2 regions of the Saccharothrix lopnurensis genome follow, and region 2 is predicted to be linked to the other one. Evidence: riboswitches for the same ligand, from Rfam matches in the RefSeq annotation. Region 2 holds a riboswitch; the other holds the start of a gene.
The links. Region 2 has a riboswitch for glycine ahead of gcvT (glycine cleavage system aminomethyltransferase GcvT). Riboswitches for the same ligand answer to the same signal wherever they lie in the genome.
Positions count from the first base shown of each region.

Region 1: it holds a riboswitch for glycine, as region 2 does, so the genes downstream of both, gcvP (aminomethyl-transferring glycine dehydrogenase) here and gcvT (glycine cleavage system aminomethyltransferase GcvT) in region 2, are expected to answer to the same signal.

Region 1 is NZ_JBHSQO010000003.1:40,225-44,391, reverse strand. It holds gene gcvP (aminomethyl-transferring glycine dehydrogenase) at 1-2,453, opposite strand, end outside; glycine riboswitch at 2,602-2,691, opposite strand; gene ACFP3R_RS03985 (MerR family transcriptional regulator) at 2,916-3,491, opposite strand.
Region 2 is NZ_JBHSQO010000005.1:119,129-123,295, reverse strand. It holds gene glyA (serine hydroxymethyltransferase) at 1-1,040, opposite strand, end outside; gene gcvT (glycine cleavage system aminomethyltransferase GcvT) at 1,057-2,157, opposite strand; glycine riboswitch at 2,269-2,359, opposite strand; glycine riboswitch at 2,361-2,452, opposite strand; gene ACFP3R_RS07195 (DUF3817 domain-containing protein) at 2,515-2,817, opposite strand; gene ACFP3R_RS07190 (hypothetical protein) at 2,833-3,219, opposite strand; gene ACFP3R_RS07185 (helix-turn-helix transcriptional regulator) at 3,442-3,927, opposite strand; gene ACFP3R_RS07180 (hypothetical protein) at 4,117-4,167, opposite strand, start outside.

The DNA of each region.
Region 1 (4,167 bases), on a different contig from region 2:
CACTCGTGGGCCACGAAGCCGCCCTCGCCGGTGTAGAGCACCGGGAAGTGCTCGTCCAGCCGCCGCGCCACGTAGTTCGCCGCGGCCACCGCGGTCAGGGTCGCCCGGCGCAGGCCGTCGGCGCCCATCATCCGCACGTACGCCCACGAGATCGGCAGGATCGACGCCGAGCCCCACGGCGCGCCGCTGATCGGGCCCACGCCGGTCTCCGGGCCCGCGGCGGGCTGGAGCGGGTGGTTGGGCAGGAACGGCGCCAGGTGCGCCCGCACGCCGATCGGGCCGACACCGGGGCCGCCGCCGCCGTGCGGGATGCAGAACGTCTTGTGCAGGTTCAGGTGGGACACGTCCGAGCCGAACCTGCCGTACCGCGCCAGGCCGATCAGGGCGTTGAGGTTCGCGCCGTCCACGTACACCTGGCCGCCGGCGTCGTGCACCAGCCCGCACACCTCGCGCACGGTGTCCTCGTACACGCCGTGCGTCGACGGGTAGGTGATCATGATGGCGGCCAGGTCGTCGCGGTGCGCCTCGACCGTCTCGCGCAGGTGCCCCAGGTCGACGTTGCCCTTGTCGTCGCACTTGACCACCACGACCCGCATCCCCGCCATCACGGCCGACGCGGCGTTGGTGCCGTGCGCGCTGGACGGGATCAGGCACACGTCGCGGTGCACGTCGCCGTTGGCGCGGTGGTAGGCGCGGATGGCCAGCAGGCCCGCGAACTCGCCCTGGCTGCCCGCGTTGGGCTGGATCGACACCGCGTCGTAGCCGGTGACCTCGGCGAGCCACCGCTCCAGGTCGCCGATCAGCTCCAGGTACCCGGCGGCGTCCCCGACCGGCGCGAACGGGTGCAGCTCGGCGAACTCCGGCCAGGTGACGGGCTCCATCTCGGCCGCGGCGTTGAGCTTCATCGTGCACGAGCCCAGCGGGATCATGCTGCGGTCCAGCGCCACGTCCTTGTCCGACAGCGACCGGAGGTAGCGCAGCAGCGCGGTCTCCGAGCGGTGGGTGTGGAACACCGGGTGGGTCAGGTAGTCGGAGGTGCGGCGCAGGTCGACGGGGATGCCGTCGGCGGTGTCGGCGTCCAGGGCGTCCACGTCGGTCACGGTGACGCCGAACGCCCGCCACACCAGCCGCAGGTGCTCGCGCGTGGTGGTCTCGTCGCAGGCGACGGAGACCACGTCGTCGTCCACCCGCCACAGGTTCACGCCCAGCTCGCGCGCCGCGGCCACGACCTCGGCGGCCCGGCCCTCGACGCGGGCCCTCACGGTGTCGAAGAACTCGCCGTGCACCACCTCCACGCCGGCCTCGCACAGGCCCGCGGCCAGCACGGTCGCCATCCGGTGGGCGCGGGTCGCGATCGCCCTCAGGCCCTCCGGGCCGTGGTAGACCGCGTACATCGAGGCGATCACGGCCAGCAGGACCTGCGCGGTGCAGATGTTGCTGGTCGCCTTCTCGCGGCGGATGTGCTGCTCGCGGGTCTGGAGCGCCAGCCGGTAGGCCGGGTCGCCGTCGGCGTCCACGGACACGCCCACCAGGCGGCCCGGCAGCTGCCGCTCCAGGCCCTGGCGCACCGCCATGTAGCCGGCGTGGGGGCCGCCGAAGCCCATCGGCACGCCGAAGCGCTGGGTGGTGCCGACCACGACGTCCGCGCCGATCTCGCCCGGCGGGCGCAGCAGCGCCAGCGCCAGCAGGTCGGCGACGACGACGGCCTGCGCGCCGGCCCGGTGGATCTCCTCGACGACGGACGCGTGGTCGAGGACCGCGCCGGACGCGCCGGGGTAGGACAGCAGCACGCCGAAGAAGTCGCCGCCCAGGCCGAGGCCCTCCAGGCCCTGCGACAGGTCGGCCGTGACGACCTCGATGCCCAGCGGCTCGGCGCGGGTCTCGATGACGGCGAGGGTCTGCGGCAGCGTGTCGGCGTCGACCACGAACCGGTTCGACCTCGCCCGGCCCGCGCGGCGGACCAGCGTCATCGCCTCGGCGGCGGCCGTGGACTCGTCGAGCATGGACGCGTTGGCCACGGGCAGACCGGTGAGGTCGCCGACGACGGTCTGGAAGTTCAGCAGGGCCTCCAGCCGGCCCTGGGAGATCTCCGGCTGGTAGGGCGTGTACGCGGTGTACCAGGCCGGGTTCTCCAGCACGGTGCGGCGGATCACCGGCGGCGTGGTGGTGCCGTAGTAGCCCAGGCCGATCATCTGGGTCATCGGGCGGTTGCGGGCCGCCAGGGCGCGCAGCTCGGCCAGGGCCTCGGTCTCGGTGGCGGGCGCGGGCAGGTCCAGCACCAGTTCGCGCTCGCGGATCGAGTCGGGCACGGCGCGCTGGGCCAACTCCTCCAGGGAGCCGACGCCGATCACGTCGAGCATCCGCGACAGCTCGGCGGGCCGGGGGCCCACGTGCCGGTCGGCGAAGGGGGTGCCGTGCTCAAGAGCGGCGAGGGGGATGCGGTCCTGCGTCATGAAGCGCCTCCGGGCTACGGGCAGACTCCTGCCGTGGCCCTCCCCCTCTGTCTCCCGCCCGTCGCCGGGCGCCTGAGAGCTTCACCCGGTGGTGACCGGGCTTGCACCGTCGGCGGGGTCGGTGGCCCGACCCGCTTTCCAGAGGCGTCTCACCCACGCGGTCCTTGCGCCTGAGAGGTTCCGGGGAGGATTTGCTCCTTCGGCGCCGAGCGGGCTCGGACTCTCCCGCGCGGGATAAAGCGACTGCGCGCGAATCGTACCCAACCCGGACGCCGCCGGTCCTGCCGGCGCGACGTGGATCTCATCACCTGGACAGCGGGGTTTGAGCGGGTTTTCCAGCGGGCACATTCCCGGTACCCGACCGCGACAGGTCGTGTTCGCGCCGTGCCCGATCCGCGGTTCCGCTCACCCCACCGCCGGCCTTTCCCGCTTCCGCGCCCGGCGGTCCCCCCGCGAGCGCTCTCAGCCGGTGGCCCGGGTGCGCCTGCGGCGCGACAACTCGTCGTTGGAGGCCGCCACGACCTCGGCGCCGTCGGCGCGCTCGGCGGGGAACTCGTGGATGGTGCCGCTGATCTCCCGCATGGCGCCGCTGACCGCGATGCCGAACACGCCCTGGCCACCCTGGAGCAGGTCGACGACCTCCTCGGGCGAGGTGCACTCGTAGACCGTGGTGCCGTCGCTGAACAGCGTGATGCGGGCCAGGTCCTGCACGCCGCGGCGGCGCAGGTGGTCGACCGCGACCCGGATGTTCTGGAGCGAGACGCCGGTGTCCAGCAGCCGCTTGACGACCTTCAGGACGAGGATGTCCTTGAACGAGTACAGGCGCTGGCTGCCGGAGCCGTGGGCACTCCTTATGGTCGGGCTGACCAGGTCCGTGCGGGCCCAGTAGTCCAGCTGGCGGTAGGTGATGCCCGCGATCTGGCACGCGGCCGGGCCGCGGTACCCGACCAGCTCGTCCGGCAGCGAGGAGTCCGGGAACAGCTCGCCCTGTTCGCCGGAGCCGGAGCCCGCCCGGATGATGGGCGCTTCCTGGACCACGCCTGCCTCCCCTCGGTCCGGCCACGACGACCGGCGACCAACGTGAAGCCGCCGCAGTGCCCGAATCACACCGCGGCAATTCACCTGAGCTCGACGGTAAGACCGGCTAGGGGGCAGGTCAACGCGACGCGCGGGACGCGTCTGACCTCAACCTGAGGTAGAGGTTGAGAGAGTCGGCCGTTGTAAGCCATTCGGGTGACGTTTAGTGATCGTTTAGCGGCGGAATGCTGACGTTGTGTAATCCAGAAGTGTGACACCGGGGGGTGGCACGCGGGGTTGATCCACAACGCACCGCACACACCCGCGAGGGGTTCGGCCGCTGGTCGGACCTCTCGCAGGTGGTACTCGCCCGGCGCGGGTGGAGGGTCGGCGGCGGGGGTTTGACGGGGGTCGGCGCGGGGGCCTCCGGCGGCCGGCGCGGGCCGGGGAGGCGGGCCTCCCGGAAGTTCGCCCGACCGGTGGGTACGGCGGACGGGGCCTGAACGGCACGCCCGGGTCCGGGTCGGCGCGGCGGGGCCGCACGCCCGGGGCCCACGCACCACACCGGGACCGCTCACCACGCTCGTCCACGGGCGGGGCCGGTGGGTATTGGCGGGGCACCGGGGCCGGGCCGTCCTGGCCCGAGAAGCACGACAGGGCCCCCGCACGGGGACCCTGTCGACGAGATGACGGGAGA
Region 2 (4,167 bases):
ATGCCGACCTCGTGCAGCCGGTCCTCCGCCTGCTTGCCGTCCAGTTCGGACGCCACCAGGTCGACCAGCACCAGGTGCACGTCCGTGCCGCCGGTGAGCACCTTCACCCCGGCCGCGGCCGCGTCGGGCCGCGACAGGCGCTCGGCGAGGATCTTCGCGCCCTCGACCGTGCGGCGCTGGCGGTCGACGAACTCCGGCGACGCGGCGTGCTTGAACGCCACCGCCTTGCCCGCGATCACGTGCTCCAGCGGGCCGCCCTGCTGGCCCGGGAACACCGCCGAGTTGATCTTCTTGGCGAGGTCGGCCTCGTTGGTCAGGATCACGCCGCCGCGCGGGCCGCCCAGCGTCTTGTGCGTGGTGGTGGTCACCACGTGCGCGTGCGGCACCGGGCTGGGGTGCAGGCCCGCCGCCACCAGGCCGGCGAAGTGCGCCATGTCCACCATCAGGTAGGCGCCGACCTCGTCGGCGATGCGGCGGAACTCCGCGAAGTCCAACTGGCGCGGGTAGGCCGACCAGCCGGCCACGATCAGCTTCGGCCGGTGCTCCAGGGCCAGCCGCTCGACCTCGGCCATGTCGACCCGGCCGTCGGACTCGGCCACGTGGTAGGGCACGACGTGGTAGAGCTTGCCGGAGAAGTTGATCCGCATGCCGTGGGTCAGGTGGCCGCCGTGCGCCAGGTCCAGGCCCAGGATCGTGTCGCCGGGCTGGAGCAGGGCGAACATCGCGCACGCGTTGGCCTGCGCGCCCGAGTGCGGCTGCACGTTGGCGAAGCCCGCGCCGAACAGCTCCTTGACCCGCTCGATGGCCAGCCGCTCGACGACGTCGACGTTCTCGCAGCCGCCGTAGTAGCGGCGGCCCGGGTAGCCCTCGGCGTACTTGTTGGTCAGCACCGACCCCTGCGCCTGGAGCACCGACACCGGCGTGAAGTTCTCGGAGGCGATCATCTCCAGCGTGCTCTGCTGCCGGTGCAGCTCGGCGGCCACCGCGTTCGCGACCTCCGGGTCGAACTCCGCGAGGGACGTGGTGAAGTGCTCGGACATGTGGATCTTTCTCCTGTCAGCTGGTGCGCTTGTAGAACGGCAGGGCGACGACCTCCACCGGCTCGTGCCTGCCCCGGACGTCGACGAACAGCGGCGTGCCCGGCCGGGTGTGGTCGACGGCCACGTAGGCCATCGCCACCGAGTAGCCCAGCGTCGGCGACAGGGCGCCGCTGGTGACCTCGCCGACCGGGTCGCCCGCCGCGTCCAGCACCGGGTACCCGTGCCTCGGCGCGCGGCGCGAGGTGGTCTTCAGGCCGACCAGGGCGGTGTCCGCGCCCCGCTCTGCGGCGGCGGCCAGCGCCTCGCGGCCGACGAAGTCGCCCGGCTTGTCGAGCTTGACCACCCGGCCCAGGTTCGCGTGGAACGGGGTGCGGCCCCGGCCCAGCTCGTTGCCGTAGAGCGGCATCCCCGCCTCCAGGCGCAGGGTGTCGCGGCAGCCCAGGCCGGCGGGCCGCAGGTCGTGCGGCGCGCCCGCCTCCAGCAGCGCCCGCCACACGGGTGCGGCGTCGTCGGGGGCGGTGAACAGCTCGAAGCCGTCCTCGCCGGTGTAGCCGGTGCGGGCGAGCAGCACGGGCCGGCCCGCCACCTCGGTCCGGTAGGAGGCGTAGTACTTGACCGTCGACAGGTCGGTGGGGGTGAGGCCGGCGAGGATCGCGGTGGAGTTCGGGCCCTGCACGGCCAGCAGGGCGTAGTCCGCGGACCGGTCCTCGACGGTGGTGTCGAAGCCCGCGGCGCGCTCGACCAGCGCCCCGTGCACGACGGCCGCGTTGGAGGCGTTGGCCACGACCAGGTACTCCTGCTCGCCCAGGCGGTAGACGATCAGGTCGTCGACCACGCCGCCGTCGGCCTCGCAGATCATCGTGTAGCGGGCGCGGCCGACGCCGATCGCGGAGGCGTGCCCGACCAGGGCGTGGTCCAGCGCGGCGCCCGCCCCGGGCCCGGTGAGCACGATCTCGCCCATGTGGGTCAGGTCGAACAGGCCCGCCGACGTGCGCACGGCGTGGTGCTCGGCCAGCTCGCTGTCGTAGCGCAGCGGCATCCGCCAGCCCGCGAAGTCGGTGAACATGGCGCCCAGCGCCTCGTGCTCGGCGTGCAGCGGCGTGCGGCGGCTTTCCATCGGGCGGGGTCCTCCCTGGGTGCGGACATGCCGGTAGCGCCGACCGGTCGGGTCGGCGGGGCACGGGTGAAGGATGGCACGGTCCACCGGAGACTCCTCGTCGAGTGAGCCTCCCCCTCTGTCATGAGCCTGAGAGCTTCGCCGCCGTGGGGCGGCTTGCACCGTGGGCGAGGCGCGCAGGGGCGCCTGCTTTCCAGAGTTGCCTACGTCGGCGGTAGCTGTGCCTGAGAGATTCCGGGGAGGAGTTGCTCCTTCGGCGCCCCGGCTTGCCCGGGGACTCTCCCGCTCGACGTCGATGGCCGTGTTCAGTTGGTACCGCCAGACGCTAGGCGGGCCCGGGGGTCCGGTCAACCCTGGTCACAGGGCCTTGCCGGTCCGGACGCCCTCCACGACCCTGCGCTCGGCGTAGAACGACACGAACGGGATCGTGCCGGCGAGCAGCACCAGGGCCGTGCCCTTGATCGACCAGCGGGCCTTGAGCGCCAGGTCGACGGTCAGCACCAGGTAGACCGCGTAGAGGAAGCCGTGCACCGGGCCGACGACCCGCATCATGGTCTCGGAGTCGCCCACGTACTTGGCGAACATGGCGGCCACGAGCAGCAGCAGGCCGACACCGACCACGTAAGCCATGAACCGGAACCTGGTCAACGCGCCGTCCATCGCCCTACCCCTGCCTCACCGCTGGTCCCGCGCGTGCAACTCGGCGAGCATCCGGTTGTAGGCCGCCAGCTCGTCGTCCTGGTCTTCGCGCGCTCTCCTGACGGGCCCAACCGTAACGACCCGCTCCACCGGCTCCGCCACCGGCTCCTCGGGTCGGCCGTCGGTCGGCGAACCGGCCGCCTCCGCCTTGCGCCGGGCGTCCAGCTTGCGGATGCGCCACACCATGAAGGCGGGGAAGAGGCCGAACAGGGGCCACTGGAAGACGTAGCCGAGGTTCTGGAACGTGCCGCCGGCCCGGGAGAACCGCTCCCACTGCCAGTAGGCGAGACCGCAGCACACGATCAGGGAGGCCACGCAGACCAGCGCGATGGCGACTCGCTTGGGGGTGATGAGGCCCGGCACGCCTCCAGGGTACTTCGCCCGCCGGACCGGGTCGGCGGTCGGGTTTGCCGGTCTTGCCGGAGTCACCCGCGCACGGGTCGGTGGGGCCGGGGCCGGGTTTTCCGGACCGGGGATCCGGTTGCGGATCCCGGTCGGGTTCTCGGGCGAGGGCTCCTCCCACAGGAGCCCGTCCCTCGGGCGTGGGCTCCCTGACCACAGGAGCCCGTCCCTTCTTCGATCGGACTAGGCGACGCCGTCCCGGCGTTGCCTCTGCAACCTGGCCACGCACCAGGCCGCCGCACTCCCCCGACGCAGGTGCTGGAGCACCGTCATCGGCCCGAGCCGACGACCGAGGTCGGCGGGCGAGAGCCCGGCCGCCCGGTAGTCCAGAGCGCGCTGGTCCAGCGGGCTGATGCCCGCGTCCCACCACTGCTCCGCCTCGGACAGGTCGCCCACCAGCTGCCAGTAGCTGGCCGCGGCCGCGAGCAGGGCCTCGGGCACCTCGGGCGCCCGCTTCCGCATCGCCGCCACGTAGGCGGGGTCCGCGGACTCGACCCGCACCAGGCCCCGGGGACCACCACTCGCCCGCTGCACGGGGATTCCCGGAGAGGGCGGGGCTTCCGCGAGCCACGCGTCCTTGATCCGGTTCACCTCCTGCATCTCGGCGTCGTCCGAGCGCTCAGCCGCCCACTGCCTCAGCAGCTCGTCGACTCCGGAGTCCTCGACCATTCTGCCTCCTCGTCGGTCGAAGATCAGCCAATGCAGCGCACCGTATTAGCGGGTACCGACAACCGCTAGACCCCGGTTTGTCAAAAACCCTGTTACCAGCGCGTTATAGCCCTCATTCCACCCGTACGGTCCAACGAAGAGGCCCTGATGTCACCGACCGTCACCGCATTGAGCGGACCGGCCGGGGGGCTAGGCGAAGAGGCTGCGGACGAAGGTGATGATCGACTCTGCGCCCTGCTC